DNA from 4 places in the Erwinia sp. AnSW2-5 genome. Region 4 is predicted to be linked to each of the others. Evidence: predicted binding sites of a transcription regulator. Region 4 holds the regulator's gene; each other region holds the start of a gene.
The links. The regulator Fur, encoded in region 4, represses iron uptake genes when iron is present. The targets are predictions, from matches to a motif close to ATAATAATGAGAACNACTATCAA.
Positions count from the first base shown of each region.

Region 1: fepB (Fe2+-enterobactin ABC transporter substrate-binding protein) is a predicted target of Fur. The motif match lies at 1,652-1,674, and genes of this name have one in related genera.
Region 2: ACFL9S_RS12460 (TonB-dependent siderophore receptor) is a predicted target of Fur. The motif match lies at 2,610-2,632, and genes of this name have one in related genera.
Region 3: fhuE (ferric-rhodotorulic acid/ferric-coprogen receptor FhuE) is a predicted target of Fur. The motif match lies at 1,890-1,912, and genes of this name have one in related genera.

Region 1 is NZ_JBJGXA010000018.1:104,466-108,886, forward strand. It holds gene fepB (Fe2+-enterobactin ABC transporter substrate-binding protein) at 592-1,638, opposite strand; gene ACFL9S_RS14750 (Gfo/Idh/MocA family protein) at 1,779-2,900, opposite strand; tRNA gene ACFL9S_RS14755 (tRNA-Asn) at 3,206-3,281, shown strand; partial or broken gene ACFL9S_RS14760 (ArdC family protein) at 3,372-4,057, opposite strand; gene ACFL9S_RS14765 (PD-(D/E)XK nuclease family protein) at 4,273-4,421, opposite strand, start outside.
Region 2 is NZ_JBJGXA010000014.1:58,595-63,015, reverse strand. It holds gene ACFL9S_RS12475 (iron chelate uptake ABC transporter family permease subunit) at 1-441, opposite strand, end outside; gene ACFL9S_RS12470 (ABC transporter permease) at 431-1,390, opposite strand; gene ACFL9S_RS12465 (siderophore ABC transporter substrate-binding protein) at 1,391-2,332, opposite strand; gene ACFL9S_RS12460 (TonB-dependent siderophore receptor) at 2,707-4,421, shown strand, end outside.
Region 3 is NZ_JBJGXA010000001.1:202,335-206,755, forward strand. It holds gene fhuE (ferric-rhodotorulic acid/ferric-coprogen receptor FhuE) at 1-1,720, opposite strand, end outside; gene ACFL9S_RS00885 (NAD(P)-dependent alcohol dehydrogenase) at 2,077-3,093, opposite strand; gene ACFL9S_RS00890 (autotransporter outer membrane beta-barrel domain-containing protein) at 3,542-4,421, shown strand, end outside.
Region 4 is NZ_JBJGXA010000002.1:65,512-69,932, forward strand. It holds gene ACFL9S_RS01865 (family 20 glycosylhydrolase) at 1-1,732, shown strand, start outside; gene fur (ferric iron uptake transcriptional regulator) at 1,790-2,233, opposite strand; gene fldA (flavodoxin FldA) at 2,630-3,160, opposite strand; gene ybfE (LexA regulated protein) at 3,302-3,583, opposite strand; gene ybfF (esterase) at 3,696-4,421, opposite strand, start outside.

The DNA.
Region 1 (4,421 bases), on a different contig from region 4:
TCCACTGTGTAGGCCATCAGCCTGGATAGACAGGGAAAAGAGGCGTCCCTGGCGGCCATAATGCCAGTATCAAAATCGTATATCGAAGAATTTCCAATAAAATGCGCCGTTGTTATGCTCGGGAATTCGTTAGTATCTATGGATAGAGTAAGGGATGTTTATACCCTATGAAGATCAATAAACTCGTGCTGCCTGCCCTTCTCTCTTTATTACTAACAAGTTGCTGGTTGGGAGATCACTTTCCCTCACTTGAAATCGGACAAGTTTCCAAAACTGAGACCGGATTCTGTTTCCAGATTAACAATGCCGGAGACTATTACGCGCATTACCTTTCTATCAGAGACAGAGATGCACCACCGAGAGAAGGATGATACGCCGCATAATTGTTTCTGAATTCAGGATGATAAAGGGTGTACCGCATCCCTTCGCGCCGCAGGATTATTCCGTTATAACAGAGGATTATAGCCGGGAGATGGAAAATAACGGCGGCTGATGAGGCCTGTTGTGCCAACCCTCAGCACGGTTCGACCGGAACAGAAGGTCGAACCCTACAATAAATCACAGCAGCGCAGAACCTGAGGAAATCCCACCTTAGTGGGACTTAAAATGCCGTTCGATGCTGTCCAGCATATTGCTGGCACTGTAATAATCCAGACGGAACGTATCCGGGCCCATCGCATACACCCGTTCTGCCGTCACCGGCTCCAGATGTTCCAGGAACGGATTGGCCCGCACGCGCCCCACCGTCTCGTCGTCTGCGGAGAACAGCAACATACTCTTCCCGGTGAGGCCCGCCGCCATATTCTCGCCGGACAACTGAATAACATCGTTACGCTTGCCCATGCTGGTGCCGCCCTGCACGTCCGACGGTGGCATCGCCAGGGTAAAGCCCAGCGCCGACAGCAGTTTGCCCTGCGCTGATGCCAGGGTCCACAGATTCACTCCGCGACCATCTTCATAGTAAACCAGCGCTGAAACCGGCTGCGGTGGCAGCGTGATCGTCTGCTTCACTGCCTGCACGCGTTGCTCAAAACGGTCGATCACGGTGCTGGCATCGTTCTCATGCCCGGTGATTTCACCCAGCTGCGTTGCCAGCTGCTGCCAGCTTTTATCGCCGTAGTCGATCACCAGCGTCGGGGCTATCGCCGACAGCTGATCGTAGAGCTTTAACGCGGAGTCACCGCCCGTGGCGGCAATCACAATCAGGTCCGGTGCCGCAGCGGCAATCGCCTCGGCGTTCGGTTCAGAAATGTAGAGCGGCTTTAGACCGGCCTGCTTCGCCACGGCGCTCCACTGTTTAAAAAAACCCTGGTCATCCGACACCGTGCTGTTACGGCTGGTGCCGCCGGAACCGACCAGCGGCGCATTGATCGCCAGCAGCGTGCCGGTAATGGTCACGCTGGTGGAGACGATGCGCTCCGGGGCTTTTGCCAGGGTGAGTGGCCCTTTGGGGGTTTGCAGGGTACGCGGCCAGCCCTGCTGCGCGCCCGATGGCGCCTCAGCTGCGGCCGCAGCCTGTGGCGAGGCGGGCTGCGCCTCTGAATACTGAGTTGAACAGCTGCGGACTGAGACAACAAAGATCAGCGCGGCAGCCACCAGCAGTGCGCACAGCACCGGGAAGGAGAACAGTTTTTTCATCTTAGCCATTTCGTTGCAAATGAGTATTATTATCATACATTTAATGGCGGGGAATTTAAATCGCTTATGACAGATCGGAACGTGCGGGGGAAAACAGTTAGCCATAATTAAGGCCGGGCAAGCCCGGCCTCAGTGAAAAATTAGACTTTCATCCAGCGCCCTTCGGCGGCAGAGAGGGCAATCGCCTCAAGGACCTTCGACACCTGCAAACCTTCAGCAAAGTCAGGCCACATACGGTCATCGGCGGCAATACCGTTAATCAGATCGCGGACTTCCACGGTTTTCTGGTCGTTAAAGCCAATACCGTGTCCGGCAGAAATACAGAACGCCGCATAATCCGGGTGCGCCGGGCCGGTAAGGATGGTTTTAAAGCCCTGGCGGCCGGCCGGGTCATCATGAATATACAGCTCCAGCTCCGCCATGCGCTCCTGGGTGTAACGGATGCTGCCTTTGGTGCCGGTCACCACATAGGTCAGGCCCATTTTGCTGCCACAGGCGATACGTGAGGTTTCAATCACGCCGTGGGCGCCGTTAGCAAAGCGCAGCAGTGCGCTGGCCTGATCTTCGTTTTCCACATCGCGCAGCTGGGAGAGGTTTTTCGGGTCCGGGCGCTGCTTGATCACCGTCATCATATCGCCGCTGACTTCATCGATGTTGCCCACCAGATAGTGCGCCATATTGACAATGTGCGCGGCCAGGTCACCCAGTGCGCCAAGGCCCGCCAGCGCTTTCTGGCAGTGCCAGTCCAGCGGCGTGTTTGGATTCGCCAGGTAATCTTCGTTGTGCGTGCCGTAGAAGTGCACCACATCACCGATTTCGCCACGGGCAATAATCTCTTTCGCCAGCTGGCTGGTCGGGTTCTTCATATAGTTGAAGCCCACCAGCGTTTTCACCCCGGCTTTTTCGGCGGCACGCACCATCTCTTCGGCATCGGCAACATCCAGCGCCAGCGGTTTTTCAGAATAGACATGCTTACCGTGACGAATGGCTTCCAGCGCCATCTCTTTATGCAGGAAGTTAGGCGCGCAGATATCCACAACGTCGATATTTTCATCCGCCACCAGTTCACGCCAGTCTCCGGTTGAACGGTTGAAGCCGAGCGTCGCCGCCTGCGCACTCGCCAGCTCCGGGTTTACCTCCGCCAGCATCTCACGAACCAATTCCCCTTTCAGGTTGAACACTGTCGGCGCCTGAGAGTAGGCAATCGCATGGCAGCGTCCGATATAACCGGTGCCGATCAGGCCAATTCTGACTTTTTTCATGATAAATCCTTAGATGTAGGGGAACAAAATGGAACAAAAATTCAATATGCATGAAATGTATATTTCGCCACATCGCTATTCAACGTCAAAATGAAACAAACGTGATCGCCCTGGCGAAAATGAATGTAACGCCGCTGCAAGTCCCACCGCATCCTGCTACGCAATACGCAAAAGCACGATTTTTGTGGCAAAAATCACAGACCTTTCTGAAGTATGCTGCTTTATTCAGCAGTTGAACCAAAAGCGTGAAAACAGCCTTTGACATCCCCTGCCCTGCTGGATATCATGCGCCCCGTTCCAACAATTCCTCTGTAGTTCAGTCGGTAGAACGGCGGACTGTTAATCCGTATGTCACTGGTTCGAGTCCAGTCAGAGGAGCCAAATTTAAGAAGCCCGCTCAGGGAAACCTGAGCGGGCTTTTTGTTGTCTGGAATGATTGAATCTCTGCCTGACTTAGATTTGAACCATCAATTAGCGATGCGCTTTTGATGCCGCACTGTCGGCCTTGAAAATAAAGCGTTTGTCGTTTTTCAGTGCTATCAGCCAAGGAGCGATATAGCTTTCATGCTGAACCTCTCCAGTGATCCCTAGATCCGCCATCAGGAACGCACTTCCCAACTCGGCGATCAACTCTTCAAATGCATCCCCTCACTGCCAAACTTCCCTTTCATTTCATTTCATTTCATTTCAGGATTTAGCCGACTTCTGGCTCCACTCAAGTGAGCCAGTTCATGCAGGTCCGTAGCGTAGAAATTGGCAGCATCGCTAAAAAGACGACGTTCCGATAAATGGATTTTGTCGGTTGAAGGTGCGAAAAAGATGTTATGTCCCTTCTCAAGGCTGGTTGCACCAGTTGTTAAGGAAAAGCGCTTCCTCACGCGGCAACGGGTCAAAAGTCTCTGCCGGGAAAACGGCTTCATCACTCAGAGGCAAACCATCCATTTGCTCAACATAAACACGGTAAACATTTTCTGCATCGGGATAAAGTCAGTTTTTCCATCATCCTTTTCCTTTTCCTTTTCCTTTTCCTTTTCCTTTTCCTTTTCCTTTTCCTTTTCCTTTTCCTTTTCCTTTTCCAGTGTGGTATAGAAAATGGCGGTAGTGCTGTGTTCCCCTTTACGCACCTGCCCGCCTTCCACTTTTGCCTGTTTGTAGGTCGGTCATCCAGCGAGAATCAATTTACGTGCTGGCGTCGTGCTCCTTATGTAAGGGGAAAGCGGATGAACATGCTATATGTGATCATTGTCGTACTGAAGATTTTATTAGCGTTGTTACGACTGATTGACCTGTTTAAGTAATTCCCAGGTTAAAGCGCAACTAAAGGGGAAGGCTATTTCCCCTTTTAAGAAATATTTCACCTTTCAGGTAAGTCTTATTTCCATTGCAAGAAAAATTGGAATGCGGATCTCTTTGGGTCCTGTGTATCAATGACATAAAAATTTCGATGAAATCTTCCTGCCACGCTTTCACCTAATCGATTTGCACCATATATAGACAAATAGCGACCAATAACTCTTTCTG
Region 2 (4,421 bases), on a different contig from region 4:
CAGCGTGCCGCACACCAGCCCAATCAACAGCACCCGGTGCAGATCCAGCCCGGCCCCTCCCAGCAGCCAGCGATACAGCAACGTGGCAAACATCACCAGCAGCGCACTTTCAGCCATAAAGCGCCCCACGCTGCCCAGCATATTCAGCCCGCCGACATCGAGCGCGAAGATCAGCAGCGTCTGCATCAGCACAAACAGCGACTCCAGCCCCATCACCGACGGCGTCAGAATGCGGTTACGGGTCAGGGTTTGAAACAGCAGCGTACTGATGCCTGAGGCAAACCCGACCAGCACCATGGTGGCGAGGATCTGCCCGCGATGCCGCAGGATATAAGCGATATTGCCGTGCAGATCGAGGGTCATAAATACCCCCATCAGCACCAGTACCAGCGTTGCCAGCAACAGCAGGCGTTTGCCAGGCGACAAGGCATCAGTGCGCATGACGTTTCGACCTCACAATCAGCACCAGGAAGATCATCGCGCCCAGCACGCCGAGCAATGCACTGACCGGAATTTCAAACGGGTGGATGATCAGACGGCCGAGAATATCGCAGCCGATCACCAGCATCGCCCCCACCAGCGCCACCCAGGGCACGGTGCGCCGCAGGTTGTCACCCAATGCCAGGCTGACAATATTGGGCACAATCAAGCCGAGGAACGGCAGCACGCCGACCACCACCACCACCACGCCGCTGATCATGGCGATCATCGCCATCCCGATCAGCATCACGCGGCGATAGCTCAGCCCGACATTCACCGCGAAGTCACGTCCCATGCCCGCCACGGTAAAACGGTCGGCCATCAGCGCCGCCAGCAGCGTGATCGCTCCCACCGCCCACAGCAGTTCGTAGCGGCCCTGCATCACGCTGGAAAAGTCACCAGATTCCCAACCGCCCAGTGACTGGAGCAGGTCAAACTTCATCGCAAGGAAAGTGGTAACCGAACTGAAAACCGCCCCCAGCATAATGCCGGCCAGCGGCACCATCAGGGAGGATTTCATACGGATACGCTGGATCAGCAGCATAAACAACGCCGTACCGGCGAGGGCAAACAGCGTGGCAACGCCCATTTTCAGCATGATGGGGGCTGCGGGGCTGATGATCATCACCAGCAGCAATCCCAGACTGGCAGACTGCGTGGTGCCGACCACTGAAGGCTCAACAAAGCGGTTTTGCGTCAGCATCTGCATCATCAGCCCTGCCACGCTCATCGCGCTTCCCGCCAGCAGCAACGCGGCGGTGCGGGGAAAACGACTGATCAACAGGATCTCGCGCATTGAAGGGTCTGACCACAGGTTGATCAGTGTGACGCGGCTGACGCCGACAAACAGGCTACAAACAATCAGGCCCAGCAGTAATGCCAGGCCTGCAATAAAGGCGACGGATTTCATTTACGGCTGAGTTTTCGTTTTATCCAGCACCTGCTTCACCTGGGTCATCAGATTGCTGTAGCTCTGAATACCGCCAGCGATGTAAAGCGAACCGGAATCGAGATACACCACCTGCTGTTTTTTCCAGGCATTGGTTTTACGCACCAGCGGGTTATCCAGCACCTGCTGTGCGGACGCGCCCTCTTTGCGGCCAATGGCGCTGTCGCGATCCAGCACAAACAGCCAGTCAGGGTTCGCTTCCATAATGAATTCAGGGGAGACCGCATTACCGTGTTTACCGGTTTCCGGGAAAGCCGTGGCCGGTTTAAAGCCCAGCACATCGTAGATAAAACCAAAACGCGAACCCGGTGAGTGTGCGCTGATCTTGCCGCCGTTAATCATCAGCATCATCGCGCTACCGGCGGTGGCCGACTCTTTACGCAGGTCGGCAATCTGTGCGTTAAACGCCGCTATCACCTGCTGCGCTTTCTCCTCTTTACCAAAGATCGCACCCAGCTGTTCAGTGCGTTCGGTCAGGCTCTGCACGAAGTGTTTCGGGTCCAGATCCAGTGCGAGAGTCGGGGCAATTTCACTCAGCTTATCGTAGGCATCATGAGCACGGGCGCCGGCAAGAATCAGGTCGGGTTTGGCATTGCTCAGGGCTTCAAAGTTGGGTTCAAACAGCGTACCGGCATTCAGATACGCCTTACCGCTGTACTTCGCCAGATGCTGCGGATAGTGCGCGCTGGTTTGTGGCACACCCATCGGGTTAATCCCCAGGGCATCAGCAATATCCAGCGTTGCCGGGCTGAGGATCACCACGCGCTGCGGATGTTGCGGCACGGCAGTGGAACCCTGCGCATGAACGACCGTCAGTGCAGGTGCATCAGCGGCAAAGGTCGCAGGCGTACAGGCAAGCAAGACGGAAAACAGCGATAAAGCGAAGGCCTGAGGGAAGCGCATTTTCTCTCCTGAGAATCAGATAAGTAGCAAAAATGAGAACGATTCGCGTTTGATTTTGTTGCCGGATAATAACGGCTACATGGCGGGATGGATAGACAGAACGGGTTATTTACTGTGCAAAAAAAAGCCAAAATCCATAATTCGGATCAATTAAGCAGATTATGGAGAAAAGATGCTCACCTTAACCTGCTGTTAATAAAAGGATAAAATAAAAACCCTTACCTTTACTGACAAAAGCACCCAATTGTGGAGATTTTAAGGATTCGTACTAACTAGGATAGAAATGATAACAATTATCGTTATCATGCACATTCACTTACAAAATTATGCCCACAATAATTCGATATGATGGGTATTACACTTGAGATGATGCGATGACCTGGAATGGACGCTTTCGATTACACCCTCTGGCGCTTTTACTGACAGCGATGATTGCCGGAACAGCCGTCGCTGCCGACGACACCCAGACTGATGGCAAAGATGACGATGTTTTGACCGTTCATAAAACAGCGGAACAGGAGTTAAAACAACAGCCTGGCGTCTCTATCATTACGGCAGAGGATATCGCTAAGAACCCGCCGGTTAACGATTTATCCGACATCATCCGCAAAATGCCCGGGGTCAACCTGACCGGAAACAGCGCCAACGGCAGCCGGGGAAATAACCGCCAGATTGATATTCGCGGCATGGGCCCGGAAAACACCCTGATCCTGATTGACGGCGTGCCGGTCAGCTCACGTAACTCCGTGCGTTACAGCTGGAAAGGTGAGCGTGATACCCGTGGTGACAGCAACTGGGTGCCTGCTGAAATGGTCGAGCGCATTGAAGTGTTGCGTGGCCCGGCCGCTGCCCGTTACGGCTCCGGTGCCGCTGGCGGCGTGATTAACATCCATACCAAACGTCCAACCCAGGACTGGCACGGCTCACTTTCCCTGTTTACCAATCAGCCGGAAAACAGCAAAGAAGGCGACACGAAACGCACCAACTTCAGCCTGAGCGGCCCGCTGGCCGGTGATGCACTGACCATGCGCCTGTACGGTAACCTCAACAAAACCGACGCCGATGCCGCCGATATCAACCAGGCGCAAAACGGATCTTATGCCGCAGGCCGTGAAGGGGTGCGCAACAAAGATATTAATGCGTTGGTTTCCTGGAAAATGACGCCATCGCAGATCCTCGACTTCAGCTACGGCTACAGCCGCCAGGGCAATATCTACGCCGGAGATACCCAGTACAGCAACGGCAACATCAGCCCCGGTGGCCTGGTCGACTCGCTGTACGGTTCCGAGACCAACCGCCTGTACCGTCAGTCTTACGGCCTGACCCATAATGGCTTCTGGGAATGGGGCGACTCTAAGCTCGCCTTCAACTATGAAAAAACCAATAACACACGCCTGAAAGAAGGCTCTACTGGCCGTGTGGAAGGGATGATTAACAGCGACGAGTACAGTACCAGCCGCCTGGAAAACTATCATGCCAGCGCGGAGGCCAATATCCCGCTGGACCGCTGGATTGAGCAGACCGTCACCCTTGGCGCCGAGTGGAACCACGAAAAACTGGACGATAGCGCCTCGATGTCGGCCACCAACGCCAGCGGCGTTATCATCGGTGATATGTCGGGCAATCCTGCCGATCGCAGCAGCAAGAACAGCGCGACCACGGCGGCACTCTATTTCGAAGACAACATCCAGCCGTGGGAAGGCACCTTCCTGATCCCGGGCCTGCGTTTTGATCACCACAGTGAATTTGGCGGTAACTTCAGCCCGAGTTTCAACTTCTCTCAGGATCTGGGTGAAGGGTTCAAACTGAAAGCCGGTATTGCGCGGGTGTTTAAAGCCCCGAACCTGTACCAGTCAAGCGAAGGCTATCTGCTGGGCACCCGGGGTAACGGCTGCCCTTCAGGCATTAACAATGGTGTCGGTTGCTACCTGTTAGGTAACACCAATCTGGATGCAGAAGTCAGCGTCAATAAAGAGCTGGGGCTGGAGTTTGCTGCCGACGGCTATGCAGCCGGTGTCACCTGGTTCCGCAATGACTACAAAAATAAAATTGTCTCCGGCACCGAGCTGATTGGCACCGCCTCCGATGA
Region 3 (4,421 bases), on a different contig from region 4:
CAAACTCGACGCCACGGCTGACGGCATCCACTTCGTTGTAGGCATACTCGGTAGTATTTGGAATATAGACATAGCTGTTAACGCCCAGCCCGTTCTGCTCGGTACGGAACAGTGACAGCGAGGCAGTCAGACGGCTGTTATTCCAGTCACCTTTCAGGCCGGTTTCGTAGCTTTTCCCGGTCACCGGGCTAAGGTATTTAGCCTCGCTGCTACGAGAGGTCTGTGGCTGGAAGATGCTGGTGTAGCTGGTGTATACCGAATACGTGTCATTGATATCGTAGGTCAGGCCAGCATAAGGAGCGATCTTATCGCTATTGTTGCTGCCTGAAGTGCCGTTAGCGCTCCAGTCGGTATAACGTGCGCCCACTAACAGTGACAGCGGGTCCGTCAGCGAGAAACGCGCGGCGGTATAGACTGATTTCTGACGAATGGTATCTGCCAGAGAGTTTGTCCACGGTGACCATGTACCTTCTGTGATGTTGCCGTTCCAGTCGCGGTAATCACCGATATTGACGCCGCTCAGATCAGAGTAGCTGTTGAAGAAGGTGTTCTCCTGCTTACTGTAGCTGCCACCAACCATCAGCTGATGGGTACGGCCAAACAGATCAAATGGGCCATTGGCATACAGGTCGGCGCTGTCCGTGGTGCGGCGGCCTTTGTTCCAGCCACTGTACAGAACGGAGCCTGTGCCGGTTGTTTTATCCGGGTAGCCGTCGGCATACATCAGACGGGTGTCAAAGTTGGTCCGGGTATGGCTGCCGCTCACCTGGGCCTGCCATCCGCTATCAAATTTCTGTGTCAGAGTAGCGAAAAACTTATTCGATTCTTTATCGCTGTACGTCCAGTCCGCACCGGAGTTGAAGCTGCGATCAAAGTTGGTACGTTCGCCATTGCTGAAGAACGTCGGGATCCCGCCCCAGCTTGGGTCTTCACTGCTACTGTCCTGGTAATCCCAGCCCAGTGACAGGGTAGTAGAGTCTGTCAGGTCTGCATCCACTACTGTAGTCAGGAATTTCTTACGCGCGTGATAGCGATCCAGCCAGGTATCGTTCTCCTGGTATCCGCCAATGGCACGGGCACGCACCGTACCGGATTCATTCAACGGCACGGTGATATCACCCACATAGCGCTGTTTATCCCAGCTCCCGGTTTCGGCAGACAGGCTACCGGTCAGCACTTTGCTGTCCGCGTGTTTGCGAACCATATTGATGGAGGCTGACGGATTGCCGGAACCGAGTGCCAGGCTGTTCGCCCCGCGAATCACTTCAACACGGTCATAGATAGCGGTATCTGAACGGGCATCACCCAGGTCCCAGACATCGGTTACTACCGTCGGAACGCCGTCGAACAGATAGTTATTAATCAGGAAGCCGCGGGAATAATAATTTGAACGATCTGAGTCGATATTCGAGGCCGAAACGCCGACAGTATTATTCATTACATCGCCAACGGTTTGTAACCCCTGATCCTGCATGCGCTGCTTACTCACGATAGAAACAGACTGCGGAATATCGCGTACCGTCAGCGGCATCTTGGTGCCCGCAGAGGTCACCGGAACGCTGTAGTCGGTAACGGCCTGCTGCGCAGCTGCATCGACATTGGCTTCAACGGTCAGGGTGTCGGTTTTGGTGTTGTCGGCGGCAAAGGCAGGCTGCAAGGCAGACATAACCAGCAGCGCGGCAACAGACGGGGTGAAAATACGGGATTCAGAGCGAGACATTGGCACGGTCATTCCTGGAAATAAGTTGCTGATGTTGAGTCAATACCTGCACCGGGTACGAAAAGATCTACCGGTTATCCATAGGCGGTATTGGCACGCTGACTTATCCATGATTTGACGGTGAGGCCCACGGGCACTGCAATCAGACAAAACGCTGCCTGTAATAGGAAAACAAATGAGAACTATAATTATTTAACGTTGCAGTGTAAATAAATATTGCATTAGGGGGGAACGAAAGCGGGAGCAGGGAGTCTTGTGGGGGCAGCAGGCGGTCAGGGGCGACCGAAAAAGAAGGTCCCCCCTGGGCAAAGTACCGTCGGGGCGACCATTTTTTCCGGTCGCCCCGCGGTTAACCGTTAGAAATCGGCTTTCAGTACCACGCGGAAATTGGCTTTTCCTGCGCGCACGTGGTCCAGTGCATCGTTGATTTTTGACATCGGGAAGAACTCGACGTGTGGCGCGATATCGCGGCGTGATGCCAGCTTCAGCAGTGAACGCAGCTGGCCCGGCGAGCCGGTAGATGAACCCGTTACCGCTTTGTCGCCCATGATCAAATCAAATGCGCTCACCTGGAACGGCTTCATCACGGCGCCAACGGTGTGGAATTTGCCTTTCGGTGCCAGCGCATCGAAGTACGGTTTCCAGTCGAGATCAACAGCAACGGTACTGAGGATCAGGTCAAAACGACCGGCCAGTGCTTTCAGCGCTTCGGGATCGCGGCTGTTCACCACTTCATCGGCACCCATATCGAGGATCGACTGTTTTTTATCCGGCGTGGAGCTGAACGCGACCACTTCTGCGCCCATCGCCCGCAGGATCTTAATCGCGATATGGCCAAGACCGCCAATGCCGATCACGCCAACGCGGCTGGTGGCCGTAATATTGCTCATCAGCAGCGGTTTAAACACGGTGATACCACCGCACAGCAGTGGGCCTGCGGTCGCGGCATCCAGACTTTCCGGTAATGGGATCACCCACTGCCAGTCTGCGCGCAGTTTCTCGGCAAAACCGCCGTTATTCAGGATCGTCGGGATAGTGCCCTGTTCGCAGTTCACCTGTTCACCGTTGATGCAGGAATCGCAGTGCTGACAGCTTTTCGCTGTCCAGCCAATACCCACGCGCTGGCCCACAGACAGTCCTTTGTTCTTTGCCGCCTCACCGAGCGCGGAGACGCGCCCAATCACTTCATGACCGGCGATAGTCGGGTACTGAGAGATGCCCCATTCGTTGTCGATCATCGACAGGTCGGAATGGCAGACGCCACAGTATTCCACCTCGACTTCCACTTCCTCTGCACTCAGCGCGCCTGCATCAAACTCATACAGCTCCAGAGCCTGTCCTGCTTTCATTGCTGCGTAGCTTTTAATTTTCACTTCATACCTCAGATTCAGTTTACGGTCAGGGGAGAGTGTAGCGCTCCGGGGGCAGAAAGTTGGCTTTTCGCCGCACAAACTGCCCATCTGTGGAGGTTCATGGGGATAATTTAGCCATGTCCCCCCGGTTAAAGGCCGAAAAGTGTGTATTTGTTCATCGGCAAAAAGTGCGATGCCGATGTTACATGATTCACTTTAATTCACTATTACCCCAGTGGAATCTTATTCATTTAAAAATCGATTTCAGATAACACAGGCGGTTGTTGTGTATTTTTATTTATTTTTTATTAGCAACGCTTAATCATATTATTTCTATTTTTAATGCCTGAATAGAAAGAACTTTATTATTGTTTTTTTATACGTTAGATCCAATGGTCAATATGAAGTAGTTGAAGTCTAAATAAGCTATTTCTGTATTTATTAATGGATTTAATAATAAAGGCGTTTTATGCGATCAGCTAATAATAGATTCATCTTTAATATCATTACCCTGCTGCTGTTTCCTCTGAGTGCTGAGGCAACATCAGCTTGGGAAGTGAACAATGGTCAGCAACTTCAGGTCAGCCAGGGACATATGACCACTGACGATAATCAGCCTGCGTTATCTGCCAGTGGGGCAAACAGCCATCTGGTGACCGATCCGAACCTGAATTTTACCACATCGGGATCTGCCTCTTACGGTGTGCTGGTCACTCAGGGAGCACAGGCTGACATCAACAAAGCTTCCATTTCGACCGGGGGAATCTATGCCAGCGGTGCCCGTGTTGATCAAGGCACGCTAAATATGGATGGAACAAATATTCATATTTCCGGGCAAAATGCTTACGGTATTTGGGCTGCCGGGAATTCGACACTGAATCTGAATGATACCCGTATTACCCTGGGGCACACAATGACTGAAGGGATCGATATTGCGGGCGGAACGCTTAACGGTAATGGCTTAATATTAACAGCAAATAACCCCACAATGCTGAATATGATTGAGATATCTAAACAGGCGCAGGTGACGCTGAAAAATGTCCAAATTACTCTCAATGGCCTGAGCTCAAGTTTTGGTATTCATGTTGATGACGCCACGCTGAATGCATCAGGTTTAATGATTAATGCCAGTAATAAAGGTCAAGGTATTCTGGTTGAAAAGGGCAGCCAGGCCGGTGATTCGTTGATCCTGAATGACAGCAGTATCAATACGGAGGGGAAAACTGCCAGCGCGATAGTCACGCGTGGAAAAAGTGTTCTCAATAACGTGAATCTCAACACCAGCGGTGATTTTGCCCATGGCGTGAGCCTGGAACATGCCGGATCGGCGCAGGTTAACGGGGGGCATA
Region 4 (4,421 bases):
GCAATCCATTATGTCGCTGCTACCTGGTGACGGGAGCAACCGTATTGCGACCTTAAAAGCGGAAGATGCGCCACGCTTCTCCTATCGCGGCATTTTCCTTGATGTGGGCCGAAATTTTCATAGTAAAACCGCAATTTTGCGGATGCTTGATCAGATGGCTGCCTGGAAAATTAATGTCTTCCACTTCCATCTTACGGATGACGAAGGCTGGCGTATTGAGATCCCTGGCCTGCCGGAGCTTACCGACGTGGGAAGCCAACGTTGCCACGATCTGAAAGAACAACGTTGTCTGTTACCGCAGCTTGGGTCTGGACCGTTCAATGATAATAACGGGAGCGGCTACTTCAGTCGTCAGGACTATATCGACATCGTGAAATATGCGGAAGCACGCGGTATTCAGGTTCTGCCAGAAGTGGACATGCCTGCTCATGCTCGCGCGGCAGTGGTTGCTATGGAGGCTCGCTACCAGCGTCTGATGAAAGCAGGACGAGCAAAAGAAGCCTCAGAATATCGGCTGGTCGATCCGGGGGATAACTCGAATACCACCTCAGTACAACTTTACGACCGGACGAGTTATTTGAACCCGTGTCTGGATTCATCACTGCGCTTTGCGAATAAGATTATCAGCGAAGTCAGATTGATGCACCGTGATGCCGGGCAGCCGCTGCGCAGCTGGCACTTCGGTGGAGACGAGGCTAAAAATATTCGTCTTGGCGCAGGCTATACCGATATTAAACATCCTGAAACGGGTAAGGGTCAGCTCGATCTTAGTCGTGAGGATCGGCCATGGGCGAAATCCCATGCTTGTCAGGCGATGATCGCATCAGGGAAGGTGAGCGATCTGGAGCATCTTCCAAGCTATTTTGCTTTGAAGGTCAGCAAATTAGTCAAAGATCAGGGTATTGACCGCATGCAGGCCTGGCAGGATGGTTTAAAAAATGCCCAGGATGCCCGTGCCTTTGCCACACCTGAAGTTGCAGTCAATTTCTGGGATACGCTGTACTGGGGCGGTTTTGACACGGTGAATGACTGGGCAAACAAAGGCTATCAGGTGATTGTTTCCAATCCCGATTATGCCTATTTGGATTTTCCCTACGAGGTGAACCCCCTCGAGCGAGGGTATTACTGGGGAACACGTTTTAGCGATGAGCGTAAAATGTTCAGCTTTGCGCCGGATAATTTGCCGCAAAATGCAGAAACGTCGGTGGATCGCGACGGCCAATTCTTCAACGCGAAATCCGATAAACCCTGGCCTGGGGCCGCAGGCATGTCTGCTCAGTTGTGGAGTGAGACAGTACGAACCGATGACAATATGGAATATATGATCTATCCACGGATGTTCTCTGCAGCGGAACGCGCCTGGCACCGTGCATCCTGGGAGCAGGATTATCAGGCAGGTAAGGAGTACCGTGGTGGTGAAACGCAGTTCGTTGACCAGAAGGCGTTGCGCCAGGACTGGCAGCGATTCGCGAATATTCTCGGTCAGCGAGAGTTGGAAAAATTGGATAAACACGGGGTTCACTACCGTTTGCCGGTTCCCGGCGCTCGTATCGTGGGCGATAAACTTGAAGCGAATACGGCCTTCCCTGGTGTAGCGATGCAGTTCAGTACGGATGGTGGAAAGCGTTGGCAGCATTACGACAGCCAGAATCCACCCATCATAGAAGGTGATGTGCAGGTCCGTGCGGTCAGTGCGGATGGGCAGCGTTTTAGCCGGGAGGCGTCGCTATAACGCAGGCATAAAAAAACCGGTGGCCAAGCCACCGGTTTTTACACTGAACAGTGCAGATTACTTGTCGTGCAGAGTCTCGTCTTCACGACAGTCACCCAGAGCACAATGGCCATAAAGATACAGGCTATGGTTGCTCAGTTTGATACCGTGACGCGTGGCGATTTCACGCTGACGTTCCTCAATGTATTCGTCTCTAAACTCAATAACTTTACCGCAGTCCAGGCAGATCAGGTGATCGTGATGGTGCTGCTGGGTCAGTTCGAAAACGGATTTACCGCCTTCAAAGTTATGGCGGGTAACGATCCCCGCATCATCAAATTGATTCAGCACACGGTACACCGTGGCCAGACCAATTTCTTCGCCCATGTCAATCAGGCGTTTGTACAAGTCTTCCGCACTGACATGATGGCCCTCTGGTTCCTGAAGCACTTCCAGAATTTTCAGTCGGGGAAGCGTGACTTTCAGGCCGGCCTTCTTTAATGCGGTGTTATTGTCAGTCATGCGGATATTGTCCTGTTACTTTGCTAGTCACTTAGTGGCTGAAAAGCCCTGAACATCGGTCGACGCTAAAAGATGAATGCGTCTCAGTATAGAACTGATACTCCGAAATGGAAACCATAAGGGGTGCCTGAAACCGCGAGGAATGTAAGGATAAGTGTCGTTACATCCAGGGAAGCGCGCGCCCGAATTAGGTTGGGTTAACATTTCAATCTGCATCATCTTACCCTTCTTTGGGCGACTCACGTCCTCAAAGAATGGGGCAGGTGTTGAGTAAGCGGGTAACCGATGGGGTTATTGTACAGTTTTGTAGATGAAAGTTACAAACATGTATCTATTACTTCTATAGGAAAAACCACTTGCTTGATGTGAGATAGCTCCCACATCAAGCGGTAATGGTTATGCTTCGATGATATCTTTCAGCTGAAGTTCATCAGAAATTTGTTTTACCCACTTTTCAACGCGCTCGTTGGTGAGTTCTGGCTGGCGATCTTCATCAATGGCCAGGCCAAGGAAGTGGTTATCATCTGCCATGCCTTTTGAGGCTTCGAAATTGTAACCTTCACTAGGCCAGTGGCCTACAAGCACTGCGCCATTCGGCTCAATGATGTCGCGGATGGTGCCCATTGCATCGCAGAAATACTCGGAATAATCTTCCTGATCGCCACAACCAAACAGCGCAACCAGCTTACCGTTGAAGTCGATTTCTTCCAGCGTCGGGAAGAAATCATCCCAGTCACACTGGGCTTCACCGTAGTACCAGGTTGGGATGCCAAGCAGCAGAATATCAAAGGCTTCAAGGTCTTCTTTGCTGCTTTTAGCAATATCACGAACTTCTGCAACATCTTTCCCCAGTTGCTTCTGGATCATTTTTGCAATGTTTTCGGTATTGCCTGTATCGCTACCAAAGAAAATGCCGACGAGTGCCATGAGTTTAATAACCTCTTGAATCTTAATGATATGGTGACTGCTGATTTTTTCGCAGATATCGCTAATGATAACAGACCGTCGTGAGCGGATAAATGAGTAATGCTGCCGGTTTTGTCGCTGAGTGCTAAGGTCCTGAAACCATCAGGACGGATGACGTTGCAACTGCTCCAGCAGCATTTCTTCGATCAGTTCGCTGCGGCTTATATTGCGCTCGAAAGCCAACTGATTCAGGACATCAACCGCGTCGCTGTTCATTTTTAGTTCGACACGCTTCAGGCCGCGTACTTTATCGCGCTTGAGCTGATTGCGTTTGTTGATACGCAACTGCTCATCACGCGTCAGCGGATTAGTCTTGGGTCGTCCCGGACGTCGTTCATCTGCAAACAGATCGATCGTTGTGCGGTCCGTGTTCTCTTTTGCCATAGGAATCGTAATACTGAAAGGCTGGATTGCTGATGAATAGGGCCGTTATGCCGTCTGATAATCAGCAGCGGCAAAATTTTAGCGCGCCATCATACCCCAGCGAAAATGGTTTTCACAGCGCTAAAAAACGTCGGATTGCACGTAATACTGCATCGGGTTTCTCAGCATGTACCCAATGCCCTGCGCCGGTGATGACATGGGCACGCGCCTGTGGAAACTGGGTTAACAGGGCATCTCGGTACGCGTCGGCCAGATAGGGAGAACGCTCCCCGCGAATGAACAGCACAGGATGTGACCAGGGGGCCAACGGCTGCCAGCCAATAATATTTTCATAACATGCCAGCAGCACCGGAACGTTGAAACGCCAACCCCCCTCGTGAAACGACTTGAGAAGAAACTGGATCACACCTTCTTCGCTGATCATCTGGCGCATCAGGGCTGTGGCTTCGCTGCGCGTGGTGATACCGGCCTCGGTAACCGCATTCAGTGCGGCAAAAATATCGTCGTGATGACGCGTGGTGTAGGCCACAGGCGCGATATCAATCACCACGATCTCCGCGATGCGATCGGGTGCCAGTGCGGTCATTGCCATAGCGATCTTTCCACCCATCGAGTGCCCGATCACCGTGAAACGATCGACCTGCATAGCGTCAAGTGTGCCCAGGACATCCTGAGCCATTAACGCATAATCCATCTGTTGCGCACGCGGAGACAAGCCGTGGTTGCGGACATCGAGTTGAATCAAACGGCGATCGTCTTTTAATCCCCGGGCCAGTACGCCGAGGTTGTCCAGGCTACCAAACAGACCGTGGATCAATACCAGTGGAAGCCCGTCAGT